DNA from 3 places in the Paenibacillus donghaensis genome. Region 1 is predicted to be linked to each of the others. Evidence: riboswitches for the same ligand, from Rfam matches in the RefSeq annotation. Region 1 holds a riboswitch; each other region holds the start of a gene.
What was found. A riboswitch is a leader RNA that binds a small molecule or an ion and turns the genes downstream of it on or off. The one in region 1 is predicted to bind cyclic di-AMP.
Positions count from the first base shown of each region.

Region 2: another riboswitch for cyclic di-AMP. It lies ahead of B9T62_RS26580 (C40 family peptidase); the one in region 1 lies ahead of B9T62_RS32150 (resuscitation-promoting factor).
Region 3: another riboswitch for cyclic di-AMP. It lies ahead of B9T62_RS13715 (APC family permease); the one in region 1 lies ahead of B9T62_RS32150 (resuscitation-promoting factor).

Region 1 covers NZ_CP021780.1:7,090,354-7,097,131, forward strand. Annotated here, with positions in the region: gene B9T62_RS32140 (HD domain-containing protein) at 1-109, shown strand, start outside; gene B9T62_RS32145 (TatD family hydrolase) at 161-931, shown strand; cyclic di-AMP (ydaO/yuaA leader) riboswitch at 1,129-1,356, shown strand; gene B9T62_RS32150 (resuscitation-promoting factor) at 1,645-2,835, shown strand; gene rnmV (ribonuclease M5) at 3,013-3,564, shown strand; gene rsmA (16S rRNA (adenine(1518)-N(6)/adenine(1519)-N(6))-dimethyltransferase RsmA) at 3,561-4,445, shown strand; gene yabG (sporulation peptidase YabG) at 4,600-5,523, shown strand; gene veg (biofilm formation stimulator Veg) at 5,761-6,036, shown strand; gene B9T62_RS32175 (alpha/beta-type small acid-soluble spore protein) at 6,173-6,349, shown strand; gene ispE (4-(cytidine 5'-diphospho)-2-C-methyl-D-erythritol kinase) at 6,539-6,778, shown strand, end outside.
Region 2 covers NZ_CP021780.1:5,879,372-5,886,149, forward strand. Annotated here, with positions in the region: gene B9T62_RS26550 (CD3324 family protein) at 1-83, shown strand, start outside; gene B9T62_RS26555 (phosphotransferase enzyme family protein) at 274-1,257, shown strand; gene B9T62_RS26560 (GNAT family N-acetyltransferase) at 1,260-1,868, shown strand; gene B9T62_RS26565 (DUF2785 domain-containing protein) at 2,112-2,942, opposite strand; gene B9T62_RS26575 (hypothetical protein) at 3,419-3,670, opposite strand; gene B9T62_RS26580 (C40 family peptidase) at 3,892-4,359, opposite strand; cyclic di-AMP (ydaO/yuaA leader) riboswitch at 4,364-4,495, opposite strand; gene B9T62_RS26585 (SDR family NAD(P)-dependent oxidoreductase) at 4,740-4,940, shown strand; gene B9T62_RS26590 (glycoside hydrolase family 43 protein) at 4,919-6,487, opposite strand; gene B9T62_RS26595 (carbohydrate ABC transporter permease) at 6,636-6,778, opposite strand, start outside.
Region 3 covers NZ_CP021780.1:3,182,301-3,189,078, forward strand. Annotated here, with positions in the region: gene B9T62_RS13700 (FecCD family ABC transporter permease) at 1-583, opposite strand, end outside; gene B9T62_RS13705 (FecCD family ABC transporter permease) at 580-1,641, opposite strand; gene B9T62_RS13710 (iron-hydroxamate ABC transporter substrate-binding protein) at 1,821-2,846, opposite strand; gene B9T62_RS13715 (APC family permease) at 3,177-4,994, opposite strand; cyclic di-AMP (ydaO/yuaA leader) riboswitch at 5,120-5,277, opposite strand; gene B9T62_RS13720 (disulfide oxidoreductase) at 5,481-5,948, opposite strand; gene B9T62_RS13725 (DsbA family protein) at 5,945-6,676, opposite strand.

The sequences.
Region 1 (6,778 bases):
AATCAGCGGGATTCACCGGGGAAGATATCATTTGTATTTCCCGCAGGATAAGGTAAAGAAAGCCCTTACCAGATTGCCCGATTCCATTGCCGAAATCTTCGCAAAATAATCCAAAAATATATAGAATTCATCATGAAAATCAAGTGAGGAGAGGAAAAATATGTTTCTTTTTGATACCCATACCCATCTGGATGCTCCACAATTCGACGAGGACCGGGAGGAAGTGATTGCCCGGGCGACAGAAGCCGGAGTCAGCAAAATGATCAACATTGGATTTAACCGTGAAACCATACCTTCCACGATGAAGCTTGCGGAAACGTATGAACATATTTATGCAGCCGTTGGCTGGCACCCGCAGGATGCGGTTACGATGAAGGATGGTGACCTTGAATGGATTGCCTCGCTCTGCAAGCATGAGAAGGTGGTAGCGATTGGAGAGATCGGTCTGGACTATTACTGGGACACTTCCCCGAAAGAAGTGCAACACGAAGTATTTCGTAAACAAATTGGTCTGGCCCGCGAGCTGGGAATGCCGATCTGTATTCATGACAGAGATGCGCATGAGGATGTCGTAAGAATTCTCCGTGAGGAAAAAGCAAATGAGGTTGGCGGCGTCATGCACTCCTTCTCCGGCAGTTGGGAGACTGCGAAAATGTGCTTGGATCTGGGGTTCCATCTCTCCTTCGGAGGGCCGATTACGTTTAAGAACGCAAGAGTGCCTAAAGAGGTGCTTGCGAAGACTCCACTGGACCGCCTATTGATCGAAACCGACTCCCCATATCTGACTCCGCATCCCTTCCGAGGCAAACGAAATGAGAGTGCTTATGTGAAATTGGTCGCAGAGGCTGCGGCGGAAATTAAAGGGATGAAATGGGAGGAATTGGCCCAAATTACCTATGCGAACGCACTGGAACGATTTGGAATTGTCTGAAATCAGGAGAAAAATAGCTGAAAAATGGAGTATAGACGATATATTAATGTTTTTTAACAATAAAACACCTGAATATTACAATATTTTAACCTTAAATCTGCTTAAACGTGCTTGAATCGTGCTTTACAATATGTATCAAAACAGGATATCATCTTTTCAGTGCAGTGAACTGTTGTTACTGTGACAGCCACTGATCATGAATCGTCTCGCTGAGTCTCCGTCAGGAGAACGGGGGAACCAATAATGCGCTGCCGCATGTCCGTACATCGAGTACAGCACGTACTGCCGCAGGCACTATTTGATTTCTTCACGTGGTCTTTGGGGTGAATTTAAGGGCAACCGCCGTGAGCGGGTGACCCAAGATAGGGCGTCTCTCTTTCGTCCGAACCCGACAGCTAACCCCGTAAGCGCAAGTAAGAGAGGAAACCTCGTGCATAAACATTCCGTATTTCGATACACGGAGAAGCCACGAAAGAGTCCTCACAAGAACTCTTTTTAGGCTTTTTTTGTTTTGAATACTGTGAATGAACCCTGCATACTGTTATATAACAGCTGTGGGGGCAACTGTGCCGGGCAGGCGATCCATGAGCAGGAGACGCGGAGGCAATTAAGGCTGCGTATCCTGTGACAATCTCAACTTAGTTTCGTCAAACACGATTCAGTCAACTTGAATATACATTGGACGACGGGGCTATGTAAGGAGGATGGAGAGAATGGGTGTATTCCAACCAGAGGTATCCCATGATTCGCAATCATCCAGCAAGTCTATCGCTTTACGGTGGGAGCAGGTGAATCTTCGCGTACTTTCACTTGCCGGCGCATTCTCAATTCTGATCGCGCTGATTATTCTGCTTTATGTACACGGTCAGAGCACTACGAAACAGATTTCTGTAATTATTGACGGTCATGTACAAACGCTGGAGACGCGTGAATCGCTGCTTAGCGATGTGCTGGCCAAGGAACAAATTTCGCTGCAGCCGCATGATGAAATATCTTTGGGTCTGAGTGATGAAATACAAGATGGCGATCGCGTCATGATTAACCGTGCGCAGCAGCTTAGTGTTGTTGCAGACGGAACGACAAAGGTGCTGCATACCACCGAGGATACCATCGGTAAGGCTATCAGCAAGTTTGGCATAGCCGTTGATGGCGATGACAAGATATTCCCTTCGTTAGAGACTTCAGTTTCCGCCAACATGGAGATTACAATTCTCCGCATCAACAAGCAAACCGTTCAGCGGACAACAAACCTGCCTTTTCGGGTCATCAAGACCGCAGACCCCTCCCTCCCAAAGGGTACAGTAAGAGTCGCACAAGCAGGTAAACCAGGTGTCATGATTCAGCATATTGAGAAGATCTACCAAGATGGAGAACTGGCCTCTATGCGCATGATTGGTAAAGAAGTTCAGACCGTAACCAAAGACAAGGTTATCGCGATCGGAACCAAAAAAATTCCTGTGCCTGTCCTGGCTGCTACAACAGCTACTGCAACCCAAACCCAAACCAAAACCAAAACTTCCACAGCTAAAACCAAGACTGCCAAGGTTTCTGAGAAAAGCAATAATGTGACCAGTAAAGCCGGCGTAGATTTTGAATACAAAAAAGTGATTAAGAATGTCTCGATGACGGCATACTCTTCAGAAGAGCCAGGCATTGGAACACGCACGGCTTCCGGCACACGTGTAACGGAAGGGCGGACTATTGCCGTTGATCCTAGAATAATACCTATCGGCTGGTGGGTGTATATCGAAGGATTGGGATTCCGCCGTGCAGAAGATACAGGCGGTGCCATTAAAGGCCATAAAGTGGATATTTATTATGATTCACTCAGCCAAGCCCGCAACTTTGGTCGCAAATCGCGTACCGTTTACGTTATTGGTCCGGTGAAGCCTGAACTTAACTAAGGCTGGCAGCATCCTTTTGCAAATTTTCGGTTGATAGGCTATAGTGGTGAAAGCAACTATGGACGCCAAATCTCTTATAGAGATCACGGAGCAACCGCTCACCACTTATACATTCTTTAGCCAAAAAGAAGAGGAGCGAATCCTCTTCTTTTTGCGTTTTTGAGAGGAGTTAACCCATTGATCAAGGAATTGATCGTCGTTGAAGGCAAAAGCGACACCATCGCCATTAAGCGGGCGGTAGAGGCAGACACCATTGAGACCGGCGGATCGGCAGTGGACCGGACTGTGATCGCAAAGGTCGCACTGGCTATGGAGCGCCGAGGAGTTATTATCCTGACCGATCCCGATCATGCGGGAGAACGTATCCGCAAGATTGTCTCGTCGAAGGTTCCAGGCTGCAAGCATGCTTTTATCCCGGAGAAGGAGGCTACCCGCAAGGGCGATATCGGGGTTGAGAACGCCTCGCCTGAGGCGATCCGCCATGCCCTGGAGCATGTGCACACCTCTTTTGAAGGGGCACCCGCCCTGATTGGGATTGAGGATCTTATGGCAGCAGGGATGCTTGTACACGCCCGTGCGGCTGAGAGAAGAATGGCGCTCGGCAATCTGCTGGGCATTGGATATTGCAACGGCAAGCAGCTGTACAAACGGCTGGCGATGTTTGGAATTACGCGGGAGGAATTTGCCGGGGCTCTCGCACAAATTGATCAGGGAGGCATTACCTCATGAGTGGCAATGGAGAAATATCAACCCCCAAACGCACGAAGGAAATCATTCAGCGCTACGGCTTCAAGTTCAAGAAGAGCCTGGGCCAGAATTTCCTGATTGACCAGAACATTCTGGATAAAATTGTTGATGCGGCCGGACTGACTGAAGTCTCTGGCGCATTGGAGATTGGCCCCGGGATCGGAGCACTTACCGAACGGCTGGCGATGGCGGCAGGCCATGTAACGGCTGTCGAGATCGACCGGCGGCTGATTCCCATTCTGCGTGATGTTCTCGCGCCGTATCCTCATGTGAAGGTCCGCAACGACGATGTGCTGCAGGTCAACCTGCAGGAGCTGTTCGCCGAGGACTTCGCCACTGTGGACAAGGTCAGTGTGGTTGCCAATCTGCCTTATTACGTCACCACACCGATTCTGATGAAGCTGCTGGAGGAGAAGCTGCCGCTGGAGAACATTGTGGTCATGATCCAGAAGGAAGTTGCAGAGCGTATGGCAGCGTCACCTGGAGGCAAGGAGTATGGCAGCCTCAGTATTGCCGTGCAGTATTACAGCGAACCTGAGTTGGTCTGCATTGTGCCGCGTACGGTATTTATTCCTGAGCCGAATGTGGAGTCTGCGGTTATCCGTCTGAAGGTCAGAGATGTGCCGCCGGTACAGGTTGCCGATGAGAAGCATTTCTTCGAAGTGGTGCAGGCCTGCTTCACGCAGCGCCGCAAGACGATAGCGAACAATCTGAAGGCACGGTACTTCCCGAATGAAGGGCGCGAGCGTCTGGAGCTTCTACTGGCTGAAGCAGGGATAGAACCGGTAAGACGAGGGGAGACACTCAGTCTTCAGGAATACGCCACCTTAAGCGATGTGCTGCTTGCTGCGGGAATCGTCTGATCTAGGAGGTGTCTTCAAACCCGATGATTCGGAGGACAAAGATCTGTGATAATCATCCTGAAGCCTTAGGTTTGAAGAGACGCTCTAAATCGCTCCGGCTATGAACCAATAGAGGCTTTTGCCCATACGATGGGGGTAGAGGTGGTGGTTTGTAATGAATTTAGGAGACTTGGTCGTCCGTAAATCCTATGGCGGCGATTTGACGTTTCGTGTAGAGCAGATCGTGCAGAATGGAGCCGTTATCAAGGGGACAGAGTTCCGACTGCTGGCGGATTCACCGCTGGACGACTTGGTTCAGGTGCCTCCTACCCGGGTAACGGAGCGGGGGCAGCAGGCACAGATCAAAGCAAAGGAATCTTTAACGCAGCTGCAGCGGGACCGTCAGGAGCAGAGCCAGCGCAGCGGCAGCACACTCTCGGCAGCGGCGGGAGATTCCGGGTCATGGGCAGCGCCGCAGGCCTCCAAGGAGGCCTCTTATTTCGAGGTGCCAGGCAAAGTGTTGCATCTGGACGGTGACCCGTCCTATCTGAACAAGAGCCTTAGTCTGTATGAGCAGCTGCGAATTCCGGCGGAAGGACATCATGTCCATGAATCATCGATGGCGGATACCCTATACCGGCTGCTGCCGCGTGTGCGTCCATCCATCGTGGTCATTACCGGTCATGATGGTGTGCTCAAAGGGCCGCATACTTATGATTTATACAGCTTGAACAGCTATAAGAATTCACAGAACTTCATAGCTGCCATCCGGATCGCCCGTGAATATGAACGCAATTTCGATGCGCTCACTATTGTGGCCGGTGCCTGCCAGTCTCACTTTGAAGCGCTGCTGGGAGCGGGCGCTAACTTTGCAAGCTCGCCCGGGCGGATTCTGATTCATGCACTGGACCCGGTATACGTTGCAGCCAAGGCTTCGTTTACTTCCATCCGTGAGACGGTCAACCTGAACGACGTGTTAAATCATACGATCAGCGGCAGTCAGGGAATCGGCGGCGTGGAGACACGCGGCAGCTTCAGGATCGGCATGCCACGCCTGCAGAATCTATCTGCGCTGAAGGTTACGCCCTCGGCGATTTGAAGCCGAGGCAAGTGGCAGCATTGTGCCGTCAAGGCCATATAGGAGGGGGAGCGTCTGCTCATCCCTTCTTTTTTGCTATTAATTCTATTACAGCTAACAAGGCCATTTCTCCACTCTCAATCCGTCAAAAAAAATTCCGTTGACAACTTTTTTAGCATCATCTATAATTATTTATTTGCTTTGACATTTGTTACTGAAAGTTGTATAATGGACAAGGAAAGAGGTGGTCGTCAGGTAATGGCTAATAACGCGCTGTTGGAAATTAAACGCAGTCTCGAAGCTCATGTCGGTCATAAGATCACGTTGCGCGCTAACGGTGGACGTCGCAAGACCGTTGAACGCACCGGTGTCCTGGAAGAAACGTACCCTTCTGTTTTTATTGTCAAATTGGATCAGGAGCAACAGACCTTTAAGCGTGTCTCCTATAGCTATGCCGACATCCTTACTGAATCTGTAGAGATTACAGTTTGCGAAGATGACGGACAGATGCGTCTTATGTATATTAAAGCTTAATGCTTTGCCGGTTCTCAGACAGCCTCCCTGACGGGAGGCTGTCTTTTGTTGTAATTAGCCGCATGAATCCTTGTGCTGGATGACATACTAAGCAGGCAATCACTGATTATTCACAATGATAAAGGAGGAATCCGAAATGAGCCGCAGAAGACGCAGTGTAATGTCTGATGAACTGAAGACGGAACTGGCGAAGGAGCTTGGTTTCTACGAAACGGTAGAGCGTGACGGCTGGGGTGGAATCCGGGCACAGGATGCCGGAAATATGGTGAAGAGGGCCATTCAGCTGGCCGAAGCGGCAGCCCGCAGATCGTAAGTCTGAGGCCCGCACAAGTTATAAATACAAATGGCGCTATCCTATGTGGATGGCGCTTGTTTACGTTGTTTATTATCCAAAGGAGTCCTTTTATCTATTTTGCCCACTTTGCGAATGGACTTAGGTACAAGTTTCTCATATAATATGTTAAGTTGTTTTTACGGGAAAAGCTGAGGGTGGGTGAACGCCTTGAAAATATATGAGAAAGCACCGGCCAAAATTAATTTGATGCTGGATGTGCTCCATAAACGGGCTGATGGGTTTCATGAAGTGGAAATGATAATGACCATGGTTGATCTGGCGGACCGCCTGGAGCTGTCCGGGCTGCCCAGGGATTCGATCATAATCTCAAGCCAGGCGGGCTACATTCCCCTGGATGAGAAGAACCTGGCCTTTCAGGCTGCCAGGCTTATTAAGGACCGTTATAAC
Region 2 (6,778 bases), 1.2 Mb from region 1:
CCTCCGGAGAATCCATCGACCGGCTCTCTGAGCGGTTTGGCTTATCCGATCACAGTATCAAAAAAATTGTGTATCGCAAGTAGAAATGGCATCGCCGTCCTCTGAAGAGGCGGCAGCCGTTTCTGCCGGAAATAGAAGGCTAAAGAATCAGGTGGAGCTGCATCGGAATCCCCGGTGCGGCTTCTTTTTTGTAAGCAGACTATCGTTCTGAACCATTTATTATATATAACCCTGCTGAATCCTTCACTATAGTAATCATTAGGAGGTGAAGGGATGATAGATGTGCTGAAGGATGCAAGAAATGCCGCATTATCTGCCTTATTACACTATGACTTGGAATGGACTAACATCCGCTTTATTCAGAGTTCAGATACGATCACCTATAAAATAGAGACAAGCAGCACAGGCAGCTACCTGCTGCGGATTCACCGTGAACACTTGACCAAACCGGAAATTTGTTCTGAATTAGTCTGGCTTCAGGCCTTGAATCAGCACGATGCGCTGAAGGTAACGGAAGGTGTATTAGCCCGTAATGGCGAAAGTGTGGTGGAGATCGGCGATGAACAGGGACTGCGGAAGACGAGGGTCACGCTTATGCACTGGATCGATGGCGAACTTGCGGAGGAGCCGCTGTCAGTGGATTGTGTTCAACAGATCGGCAGGCTGACCGCCCGGCTTCATCAGGCAGCTGCTGTTTTCCTGCCGTTGGCCGGATTTGTGCGTCCCACGTATGATGCCAACCATTTTCGCAGACAGATGGTACAGCTGGAGCAGCACTATCCCTGCTTTTTGACAGAGAAAGCCTGGACTAATTATCGGAACGCCGCCGAATTGGTTCTCCAGGAGCTGGGGCTTATGACTCCCACGCCAGCGAATTTCGGTATGATCCACGCTGATCTGCATTTGGGTAATCTGGTGTTTGATCAGGATACCCCATATGCGATTGATTTCGCACGATGTGGATATGGCTATTTCCTATATGATATGGCTGCTGTATTGCTGGGTTTAAGCCCGGCGCAGCGACGGATGCATCTGCTGGGGTATAGCCAGATCAGCGCGCTGGATGATGATTATGTGCAGAGACTGGAGTGTTTTTTCATCATGTGTATGATCGAGAACTACGCACATCATGCCGCCGATCCAAGAGAAACCGCTGATTTGATAGCAGAACAACCTTACGCTCAGGCTTATCTCAGCTGCTTTCTGAGTCACCGTTCCTTTTTGTTTGAACATATCGAACCGTTGCAGGAGGATTAATTATGATGAATGTTAGGGTGAAAGTAACAGACCCCAAGGATGCTTATCTGATCAAAAATATGTATCCGCTCTACCTCCATGACCTGGCTGGACATTACGGGCCTGTGCCCGGACATCTGCCTAACCGCCATAGCATCTTCGAGGACAGCGAGGATTATGTAACGTTGCAGGATCAATATGACGTCCAGAATATCTGGTGGGAGAAGCCCGGCTGCCTGTACCCCCACCTGATTCTGGCAGATGATCTGCCTGTCGGCTTTGCCTTGATCGCCACTCCGCCGCATTGTGCTCCAGGTGTCGATTATTTTGTGAATGATTTCTTTGTGATGAACCCGTTCAGAGGTCAGGGTATCGCGGAAGCGGCGGCAGCCAGCGTGTTCGACAGCTTCAGAGGCAGCTGGCAGCTATTCACCAACCCGTCTGCAAAGAACTCCACCGCCCAAGCTTTCTGGCGCAGAACCGTCTCCAATTATACTCAAGGGCAGTACGAGGAATACCAAGGCAACACTTTTGATGGGGACAAGCTGGTATTCTCGTTTAGTAACCATCACAGCCAGGCTGCGGACCGAGGAGCCGCTATTTCCGCCGATTTAACCCTTTTAGCGGATTAACGGACTCAGAGAGCCCTTATTGTGCCCAAATCAGACCCATTAGCTGCCCAGATCAGCACATAAGGGCCCCTCGGTCCGTTAGCCTCCGAAAACACCCGATATCCAGCAAATAAGAGCTATGAGGTCCGCAACAATCATCCCTGTCCGCTAATGTCATGCTTGTACCGCAATGCTTCCTGTCCACAAGTGTCACTCCGTTTGCTGCAGCTCCCTCCTTAGTCATTTTGAGATGTTCCAGTCTCATCACTTCGTATTCTGTACGGCAAATTTGTTCAATGCAGCTTCGGCAGCAAGCAGCGCGGCTTCAAGAACAGGGCTGCGGGTTCCCTGTACTCTTCTGAAGTAGAGACAGCGGACCAAATTTTTGCTATTCACACGGGCGATTACCTGCTCTCGGCATTTCGGCTGGCTGGCGCATGCGGACAGACCGCCGATCCACTCCACCACCTGCTGCTCCGGTAGCAGTTCCTGCTCCAGCATGGTGTCCACGATGGTAGCGATCCGTTCCTCTTCTTCCTCAGCGAAGGTGGACAGACCATTGTGCAGCATGCCCTGAATAGCCGCAAGAATCTCCAGTTGCACAGATGTGTCACTTTCCGGACATTGCACCAGCTCATCCAGCGCATCTGCCGCATGAGCCGCACTGTGTGCCCAGCCTCCTTCAGCCACATAACCGCGCAGGTCCTTCTCTTCCCGGTAATAACGCAGTAATGCACCCTTCACAGCCAGGAATTCAGCAGGCTTCAGAATTGGCTGCTTCCTGTGGCGCATCAGAATTAAAGCTACCGGCAGCACCGCGAAGGTTCGCGTAAACACAGACGGACTCCCCTCGCTCCCGATCTGATAGAACAGATGCTGCTCATCAGTCAGCGTTCTGAGCAGGATGCGCAGCTCATCGTCCGTGAACTTTTGCTGTTCCATAATCCATTCATAGAAGGTAGGATAGATCAGATTATCGCGCAGCTCCGGCTCCGGGTCCCCGATATATTGCAGCATCAACGTCAGGAAGTCCTGTTCCCGCTCTCCCTCACGCAGGTGGTAGTGCTCGTCTTCGATACGTTGTAGGTCTTGCATCAGCTGTTCTCTGATGTTGCATGAATCCACACGGCTATCGCCCCTTAACTGCTGCACTTTAATGTCACAGCTTTTGGCAACTATCCAGCCATTCAGCCCATAGGAAGAAGATATCACGAAGTATTGATATTGTTCAGCAGTCAGCGTTGACTCCAATTCTTCGAGAGTATCATACATCTTGGGCCAGCCGTAGTTCTTTTGTTTGTTCAGCAGCTCTGTATTCTCTTTGATGAAACTAGGGATTCCATAGGCATCGATATCAAGGATAATACTTCCCGGCAGTTCCCCTTCAAACCAATGGCACAGCACTCCCGAGAAAACAATATCCGTATGCTCCAGCAATTGAGGATAGTCATACCTAGTATGCATAATGATTTGCTCAGCCTCATAATTCACTTCATACGACAGTATTTCATTATCATGCACTTGGGACATCTAATCTGAACCCTCCTGTTCTTTTACCAGCCAACCAAGAGCTAGAAACACCCAATCTTCCGCCGCTCAACCTTGTTGTTCGCCTGTTTATACATGTAATATTCCATATCCGTCAGATTGACCAGTGCCAGCCCTCTTTCTTCAATGACCGGGAGATCCACTTCCGCCTCCAAGAGCAGCAGCTTCAGCCCCTTGGCTTCCCATGAATATCTGTGATAACAAATTTCCGCATATCCCTCCTGCTTTCCTGCTCCAAGTTGTCTTTCGGGGCTAATTCTCTTCCCCTCTGACATTCGCTAGAACATCCCCCAAGGTTCAAACAACCTCTTTTTTTCATTTCAAGCTCCTTATTATCGCCTGTATTAACCACAGGCGTACCCTTCTATTATCGGCAAGTAATTTCTGTTACAACACGCATCCTGTCCAGAATCGAGGGTATTCTCCACAGAAAAACAGAGGTTGTCCCATCAGCCATATCGTGGCTGATGGGACAACCTCTGTTTCTCAACATACACTAATTCACCATACTAAGATAACTCTTTTGATCTACTACACGCCGAGCTGTGACATAACGATCTTTGTAGTATGTATCCGCCAACTTGCTTATTCTAACTCCCTTGCTGCTCGAGGAGTGAGCAAATTGATCATCGCCTAGATAGATGCCCGCATGAGAGATACCCGTACCCAACGTATTAAAAAACACCAAATCTCCTGATCGCAGGTTCTCTTTAGCTACTGGTGTCCCTACTTTGGCTTGAGATTGGGATGTGCGTGGAAGATCCTCCACATTAAACTTTTTCAGAACATACAATATAAATCCGGAACAATCAAACCCTATGGACGTAGTACCCCCCCATAAATACGGGGTTCCCAGTACCTGATTCACTTCACTTTCAAGGTTAACCTCACTTGCAGAGATACTTGGTGCAGCGGTTGTGAACAGAACTGCAGCTCCTAATAAAGATAAGATGACTTTCTTCAGAACCTTGTTCTCCCTTCAATGCCTACGGAGTTAGCTAAGGGTTCGGTTAAAGGTTCCCTATATTCTCTTACTCACAAGAATAATTCACCCGGAAATGGTTCCCCCGTTTTCAAATGAAACTCGGCAGTAGTTAATATTTTGTAACTAATTATACTTTAATAGAACTACAAACATCTGTCAATCTTCTCTCGAATTTCATCTAGTATCATGCCCTGTTAAGGCTTTCTACATAGATTTTCTACTATTTTAGAATTCAATCCTTTTATTCCTATTAAATCCTTTGATAATGTGCATCAGCAAAATAAACAAAAATGTAATAACTATCCTGGATATATTATCCTCAACGTGAATCCTTCTAACAAAAAAGCTTCCCATTTAGTATGGATATCGTGGCATATGAAAAATTCGGAGCATACTCCGCCGCGAAAGCGGGCTTAGAAGCATTAATGAAAACGGTGACCGTGGAAGAAGCTAAGCATGGTATTCTTGTAAACCTATTTGATCCGGGCAATTTGTGCTTAAGATCGTTTGGATCTGTTACAAATCTTTGGATAGCGAATTACTTATTCGACTCCACCTGAAACTGTTTGAAATCTGCATACCCACCTTCGGTGACTTCTGCAATAGCAAATAAACCAAACTTCGCACCTACCCAGCGATCCACACTCGCTTCGAATATTTCTGCGGGAACAGACTCGAAGCTTTCACCATCCATCCTGTAGGCAAAGTCACAATGAGCACCTTCTCGGACGTTTACATAAATATCCACGATGGTACCCTTCATCGGGGTTCGCCATATCACAGATTCCTCCGTCTGGTAACCGACCGTATAGATGAGCTCCCGTTCTTCCGTACCAGCGATCACCTTAGCTGCAAGTCGAGCATGCTGGTAACCAAATACGATTAACCCCGCCTCAGTTCCTCCAAGCATACCGGCAATATCCAGTCGGACAGTCGCTCGAAATGATAGTGCCGGAAATTTTTGTAGCAACAACTGTGGCGCATCATAGAACGTTGTCACATGCTGCGGGAGTCGATCTGCGCACAACCGCAACGTACCTTCGTGCGTCGGCAGTAGCCAGTTCGGTGAAGGATTAGCCTGCCACTGCCATTGCAAGCCAGGCCGTCCTTCAGTAAAATTGTCCGATGTTGCTGGTATCTCAATGGGATAAACAGCGCCAACATCTGGCTTCTGGAAGCAAACCACCGGCTCTCCGATGCCTGCGTTTTGGTTTATGCCCATAAGCGGCCAATTGTCTTCCCATACAACGGGCTGCAAATGAACGATGCGACCGTAAGCATTCTTATCTTGAAAATGAATAAACCAGGATTCTCCATTGATGAGTTCAACCCATCCACCTTGATGGGGCCCGTTTACCGGAGAATCGCCCTGATGAAGTGCAATCCGGTCTTCATAAGGACCGAACGGGAAAGACGCCCGCAGCACGGTCTGCCACCCTTCCGCAACGCCCCCGGCTGGAGCGAAGATATAGTAGTATCCGTTCCGTTTATAGAACTTTGGACCTTCCATCGTTGGATGACCTTCCGGATCGTTGAAAACAATTTCACCTTCGTCCAGTAGTCGTGTACCATCCGGAGACATCCTGCAGACACGAAGCTTGTGTCGGATTCCAGACCGGCTTTCGGCAAACGCATGAATCAGGTAGGCTTGACCGTCATCATCCCAAAGGGGACAGGCATCAATCAATCCCTTTCCTTCATGTACAAGATGAAGCGGTGTCCACTCCCCCGCTGGATGATCTGCAGTCGTCATAAAAATGCCTACGTCGGGATCGCCATAAAAGATCCAAAATTTCTCATCGTGGTAACGAATGCTTGGTGCCCATACACCTTTGCCGTGTTGTACACGGTCATAGTCAGGGAGCGGCATTTGTTTGATGGCATGATTGATAAGACGCCAGTTCACCAAATCCTTGGAATGGAGTATCGGTAAGCCTGGAATATGGCAGAAGCTAGAGGAGGTCATATAAAAATCGTCGTTGACACGAATAACATCCGGATCAGAATAATCTGCGTGCAAGACGGGGTTTATGTACGTTCCGTCACCTTGATCCGATATCCATGGAGCACCAGTTCTAGCAGGTTGTTGTTCTGTGTTCTCACTCATTATTTCGTTTCCTCCTCTAAAACTGCTAACTTTTCAAAATCCATCCTGAACGTGCGGTTGACAACCCGGTCGATCGCTGCAGCGATCATCCCTGAATCCGTCAGTGGTTGCTTCAATTAGAATCCTCCCTTTTGATAGATAGATTCGCTTATCCCTTAATTCCAGTAGTTGCAATTCCTTCCACGAAATATTTTTGTGCCAAGAAGAATATAATCATCGACGGCAATATCGATAGAATCGCCATCGCAATGACTTGATTCCACTCCGTTGCCCCGCCAGTTGCATCTATTG
Region 3 (6,778 bases), 3.9 Mb from region 1:
AGGTCGCCACAAATTGATAATTTCGCGGGTCCAGCCTCAGGGACAGCACCAGCTGCCAGGCATAGATTCCCGCCGTAACCGCAATCCCGATCAGGATCAGCCGGGTGGGCGACAGGCCGTCCGCCCTGCGGAAGGCCAGAACATAGATCAGGGCTGCCGTCAGAGCAGCCCCGGCCAGCGCCAGCAGCGGCAGAACGAACACTGGAGCCGACGTAGTGGCCGGGAAGAAAGAGATAAAGATCAGTACGGCGAACCCGGCACCGGCATTGATGCCCAGGGTAGAGGACTCTGCCAGCGCATTACGCGACAGGCTCTGCAGGATACAGCCGGAAACGGCAAACCCGGCACCAACAAGCAGCGATATGACGATCCGGGGCAGCCGGAAATCAAACAGGATCAGCTGCTGCTGAGCTGTGCCTGCACCGGTTAAGGTGCGCAGCACCTCCAGCGGGGACAGCCGCATATAGCCCGTGTTCATACTGACAATGAACATGATGACTATCAGCAGGCCCAGCAGCGACAGAATCGCTGCTCCCCGTTTGCGGCGGCGCTTCTCCACCGCAGCCATGGTGACAACGTTCATGATATTCCTCCCCTTCTCTTGCTAGCAAGATAAATGAAGAAAGGAACGCCAATGATCGCGATCAAAGCGCCGAGCGGTGTCTCATAAGGGGCATTAATCATTCTTGCGCCAATATCGGCGAGAATGATCAGCAGACTGCCCAGTACGGCGGAGCAAGGAATGATCCAGCGGTAATCCACCCCTACCAGATAACGAGTGATATGCGGAATAATCAGTCCGACAAAAGCAACCGGCCCTACCGCTGCTACAGCAGTTCCGGCAAGAACAGTGACCACAATCATACCGCCAAGCTGTACCAGCCTTGTGCGCTGCCCCAAGCCTGCGGCCACATCTCTGCCCAGACTGAGCAGGGTAATGGAACGGGACAACATCAGAGCGGCCAGCAAGGCTGCTCCCACAACAGGACCCATGATCTTCAGCTGTGTCCAATTGGCGCCGCCAATACCTCCGGCCAGCCAGAAGGCGATGTCCTGTGAGAGATGAAACAAGATCGCTACGCCCTGGCTGAGCGCCAGCAGCAAGGAACTTACAGCCGCTCCGGCGAGCGTGAGCCGCAGCGGCGTCAGCCCATTATAGGACATGGACCCGATGCCGAATACAATTAACGACGCGACTGCGGCCCCCAGGAAGCAATACAGCATAAGATACGTAAACGGCAGTCCGGGAGCAAAGGCAAACACCAAGGCCAAGGCTACCCCTGCCCCGGCGTTTAGTCCGAGCAGGCCGGAGTCTGCGAGCGGGTTGCGGGTCATGCCTTGCATGATCGCCCCCGCTACAGCAAAGCAGGCACCAACCAATGCTCCGGCCAGCGCGCGCGGAATTCTTAAAGTCCGGATCACCTGGTGCTGCATCGCCTCGGGATTGAAGTGGAATACCGCTTCCCATACGGTAGCCAGCTTAATATCGGCAGCTCCCACCGAGACGGAAGCCGCCAGGCCAAATGCTATGGCAGCAAGCCCCAGAATGAGAATAGTGAGGGCCGCTGCCGGGCGTGCCTGCAAGGGTTTGTCCATTGCAGGTTGTGTTGTGGTGTCTGTGTAATCCGGTGCTGGGACCATGTTCGTCTCCTTATTCATAAGCAACCAATCCTTAGATTCTTCAGATGATAACAAGTATCATTCTCATTATCGCAAATAATCTCTTGATGTACAATCCGGTTCAGGGAATAATCCGCTAAAAAAAGGTGCAGGTCTTCATATCCACCAGGGATACTGGACCTGCACACATTACAGTGTTCTTATTTCACCAAGCTGGCCAGCGTATCATCAATGATCTTAGAGCCTGCATTGGCTCCACTGTAGAGCCAGCTGGTCTTCGAGCTGAACTCATGCACATGGCCGGCCTTGACGGCAGGGATCGCCTTCCAGATGTCACTGTTCGTGATCTCGGCACCTTCGGTCTTGTCGCTGTTCACCAGAATGATATGGTCCGCTGTCAGTTCAGACAGCTTCTCCAGCGATATCGCGTTCCAGTTCGTTCTGGTCTCTTCCGGAATATCTGTCACCAGATTAGGCATAGTCACGCCAAGGTCGTTGTAGAGGACAGCCCCGCTGCTGCGTGTGGCATCTACAATGAAGAAGCTCTTCGATGCCAGCCATAATACGGCTACAGAGTCATCGCCAATGGAGGCTTGTAGCTTCTCCTTGGCATCGGCAGCCTTCTCGTCGTATGTCTTGAGCGCTTGCTCAGCCTCGGCTGTCTTGTTCAGCAGCTCGCCAATCTTAAGCAGTTGCTTACGCCAGTCATTGTTCAGCTCATCTCCAAGCACATAGGTAGGGGCAATCTTGCTTAATTGATCATAGAGGCCGTTCTGCACCTGGGCTTCCGATTGGATCAGAATGAAATCCGGAGTGAAGCTGGTAACTGCCTCCAGCGGAAGATCGTAGCTGATAGCAGGAATATCCTTAAGCTCTGTGGATAAATAATCCTGAACACCCTTAGTAATGGACCATTGTGCGACCGGGGTCACGTCAAGCGTTACCAGATAATCCTCCAGATAAGAGCCCAACACCCGCTGCGGGTTAGCCGGGATGGTCACTTCATGCCCCATCGCATCAGTTACTGTCCGAGGCTCAGCGGCTGGAGCTTCCGTAGCTGCTGGAGCTTCTGTCGCTGCTGCGGCCGTTGGAGCCGTTGTAGCCCCCGCATTAGCTGCATTCCCGGCGTTGTTATTCCCGCAAGCGGATAAGAACAGCATGGCTGTCAACAGCGCTGTAATCGCTACCTTAGTGCTGGCCGATCCCTTTTTATTAATCAAAAACATTAAGTACCCCTCCTATTTATTTACATCCATGGTCAGTCAAAGGTTGGTTGTCCTCCGCTTCACTTTCTTAAATGATATTGATTCTCATTATCTATGTCAACATAAAAATTAATAAATTTGCATAAAACAAAATTTCATCTTTCATCTATGGCTGCATATTTCCCTTCATAAGAAGAGAAAAAGGCGGTGCTCCCTACTTCAGGAGACCGCCTTAACGCCAATCAGGAACGATTTATTTGAAATATAAGAATTTATATGTTTCACGCTATAAATTGTCCTTCTATTTCTCGCTGAAACGCCCCGTCCTTCAAAAGGACGGCGTAGCCGTTTCTACTTGTGTAAATGATAAGGCACGGTTGCGACCACAATGTCCTTCTGGTTCATCAGATAGGAGCGGATAAACAAGCTGGTCTGATTATGCAGCACTGCCTGCCACCAGTGTTTGGTGATAAACTGCGGGATCAGAATCGTAATGTGGTCGGTGGTCGCTGTCTTCCATTCCACGGTGTCGATGAACTTCACCAGCGGGCGCAGAATACTGCGGTACCGTGAACGAAGCACAATCAGCCGGACGCCGGGGTTCCACTCCTCCCACTTCTGCTCCATTTTGCAGATCTCTTCCTCATCAAAGCCTACATAGACTGCAACTACATTCTCCGTCAGCGATTTGGCGTAACTGATGGAATGAAGCACCGCACGGGTCACACCCGCAACAGGAACTACTACCGTACTGCCCTTAATCATCGGCTTATCGGTAGCTGGACAGATCCGCAGCTCATCTGCCGTATTCATATAGTGGCTGTGGATGCGGTAGAACACGAACATGACAGCGGGCAGGAAGATGAAGGCCACCCAGACACTGGAGAACTTGGTGATAATAAAGATAAGTGTAATCGTCAAGGTCGTCAGCATGCCGATTGTGTTCACGACGAATTTTTGCTGCCAGCCTTTCGGCTTCTTTTTGTACCAATGGACCATCATCCCCAGCTGTGACAATGTGAAGGGAATGAACACTCCAACCGCGTACAAGGGAATCAGCCCTTCAGTATTTCCGTGAAAAGCGGCCACCAGCAGCGCAGACAACACACCGAGGAAAATAATCCCGTTAGAGAAGCCCAGCCGGTCCCCGCGCACCATGAAGGCATGCGGCATATATTTATCCTTCGCAAACATAAAGGCCAGCAGCGGAAACGCCGAGTAGGCTGTATTGGCCGCCAGGAACAGGATTACCGCAGTAATCGCTTGAATGAAGAAATACAAAGCACCACGCCCGAAGGTGGATTCGGTAATCTGTGAGATCACGGTAGACTTCTCATTCGGCATGATACCGTACCAGTAAGCCAGCAAGGTGATCCCGGTGAACATCAGCCCCAGAATGGCTCCCATAATCATCAGCGTTTTGGCGGCATTTTTCTCCGCAGGTGCTTTGAAGTTGGGGATCGCATTGGACATCGCCTCCACACCCGTAAGCGCCGAACAGCCGGAGCTGAACGCCTTCAAGAGCAGGAACAGACTGACGTTGGACACCGCAGCCCCAATCTCGGGCACGTCGGCATGGGCACCACCGGTCAAATATTTAAACACACCGGAGATAATCAATACAAAGATGGACACAACAAACAAATATACAGGAATAGCAATGAAAGAGGCCGATTCGGTAACACCGCGCAGGTTCATGATCGTCAGCAGCAGGATAACCGTCACTGCGATCAGCACCGTATGGTTATGCAGGCTTGGAAAAGCCGAGGTGATCGCATCCGTCCCCGCCGAAGCACTTACCGCAACCGTCAGAATATAGTCCACCAATAGCGAGCCTCCGGCCAGCAGGCCTGTGGGAATCCCCAGATTGTTTTTGGCGACAATGTAGGCGCCCCCGCCCTGCGGATAGGCGAAGATCGTCTGCCGGTAGGAGAAGATCAGGATAGCCAGCAGGCCCAATACGGCTATAGCAATGGGCAACGAGTACCAGATAGCTGTGAAGCCTGCCGCTACCAGCACAATCAGAATTTGTTCCGTACCATACGCCACTGACGAGAGTGCGTCTGAGGACAGAACAGCCAGAGCTTTAACCTTGGATAACTTTTCATGATCGAGTTCGTTCGACTTCATCGGACGCCCGATCAATAGTCGCTTTACCTTGCTTACCATTGTAGAAACAGTTCCTCTCTTGGTGAGTTGAAACGGTGTTACCGCGCGCACTTTTCATTGGTGGATTTCATAAATTCAGGCACAAAAATAAGCCTACGGAAATGATCCGCATGCTTACGGCATGGTCATTATCCCACCTTTGCTTACGAGGTTAGCTGGCGGATTCGGGCTGTGGTAGCCCTACGGTCCGGTCCTCTAGACCTTTGCGATTCACCCCTTTGGCCCTTGTGGCCAAGTGTGGTTCCCCCGTTTTCCCTTGCGGAAAATTCAGCGCATATTCAACTTCTCACAAGGTCTAATATTAGTCTACAACCCGCCTTCCGTAAAGCGGAGAAATAAATGAAAAAAGAATGAAAAAAGTACCAAAAGGAGCAAATAGATCATCCTGTAGGTTACTCTCTTTCATTCTCTTTCATTATCTTTCATTAGCCCTTCGGCCCGTGTTTTTCTAGGGAAACGACTGCAATTTTAACTAAAAATATTCGCTTAATCATTCATCAATTGTTCAGAATTATCATCCGTTTCCACGTGATCGCTCTTGCGTCCCATCAACAGCAAAATCGTGATCAGAGTGAAGGCGATCAGGGCCAGCAGCGGAATGGTTACAAATCCCCACAGATTCAGATAATCCTGGTTGCAGGGAACACCGATGGTGCAGGGAAGCACCTCACTGAGGGCAGGGATTTTCTGCTCTGCATAATGATACAGTGAGATACTGCCGCCAATAATACTCAGCGGCAGCACGTAAGGGATAATCCGCTTGTCCCCCCGGTATGTAGCGATGCCCAGCAGAAACAATTGCGGATACATAAAGATCCGCTGGAACCAGCACAGCTTGCAGGGCTCGTATTTCAGCACCTCACTGAGGTACAGGCTGCCGGCTACAGCAACCAGCGAGACGAACCAGGCCAGATAGAGCGCATTGCGGCGGCAGAAGGAACTGAAGCTCTTCACTTCGTTCCCGCCTTCTCCAGGGCGGCATCAATCTGGGCTGACAGCGCGGCTGCATCAAACGCCTTATCGCTCTTCACTCCGTTGATAAATAATGTTGGGGTAGAGGAAACTTTTTTGTCTTTGGCCAGCTCAATATCTCTGTCCAGTTCATCCACGTAGGTATGCTCATCAATGTCTTTGCGCAGCAGCTCCAGATCAATTCCCAGATCCAGCTGCTTGGCAAGCTCAACCAGATAATCCGCAGTAGCCCACTCCACATCCTCTGCTCCCTGATTGGCATAGAGGGCGTCATAATACTTCCAGAAGGCTTCGTTGTCCTGATGATAGACAGACAAGGCTGCCAAGGAGGCTGTTGTCGAATCGGTAGCAATGAAGGCCATGTTCACGAAATGGAAGGATGCCTTGCCTTGATCAATATAATCCTGGACAAGCTGAGGTTTAATCAGACCGGCAAATTGGGAACAGGCCGGACATTTGTAATCGCCGAACTCGACAATCTTGACCGGCGCATCCGCACTGCCGAGCCGCGGCATCTCATCATAATTGAAGCTGGTTACCTTGTCCCTAGAGGTAAGCATGAAGAGGGCTACAAAGAGTATGACTACAACGGCCACTGAACCGATAATGAGCAGCCTCGTTTTTTGCTTAGCCTGCTCCTGCTGGGCTCGGCGGATCTCCTGTTTGCTCTTTTGAGGAGCCTGGACTTGTGGTTTTTTTGTTTTGCTCAAGGATGGTTCCTTTCTGTCCTTAGCGGACGGAGAAATTTAATCATATATAAGAATTATAAGAATTCTGTACATTTTAGAATTATATAATTAAAGAATCAAACT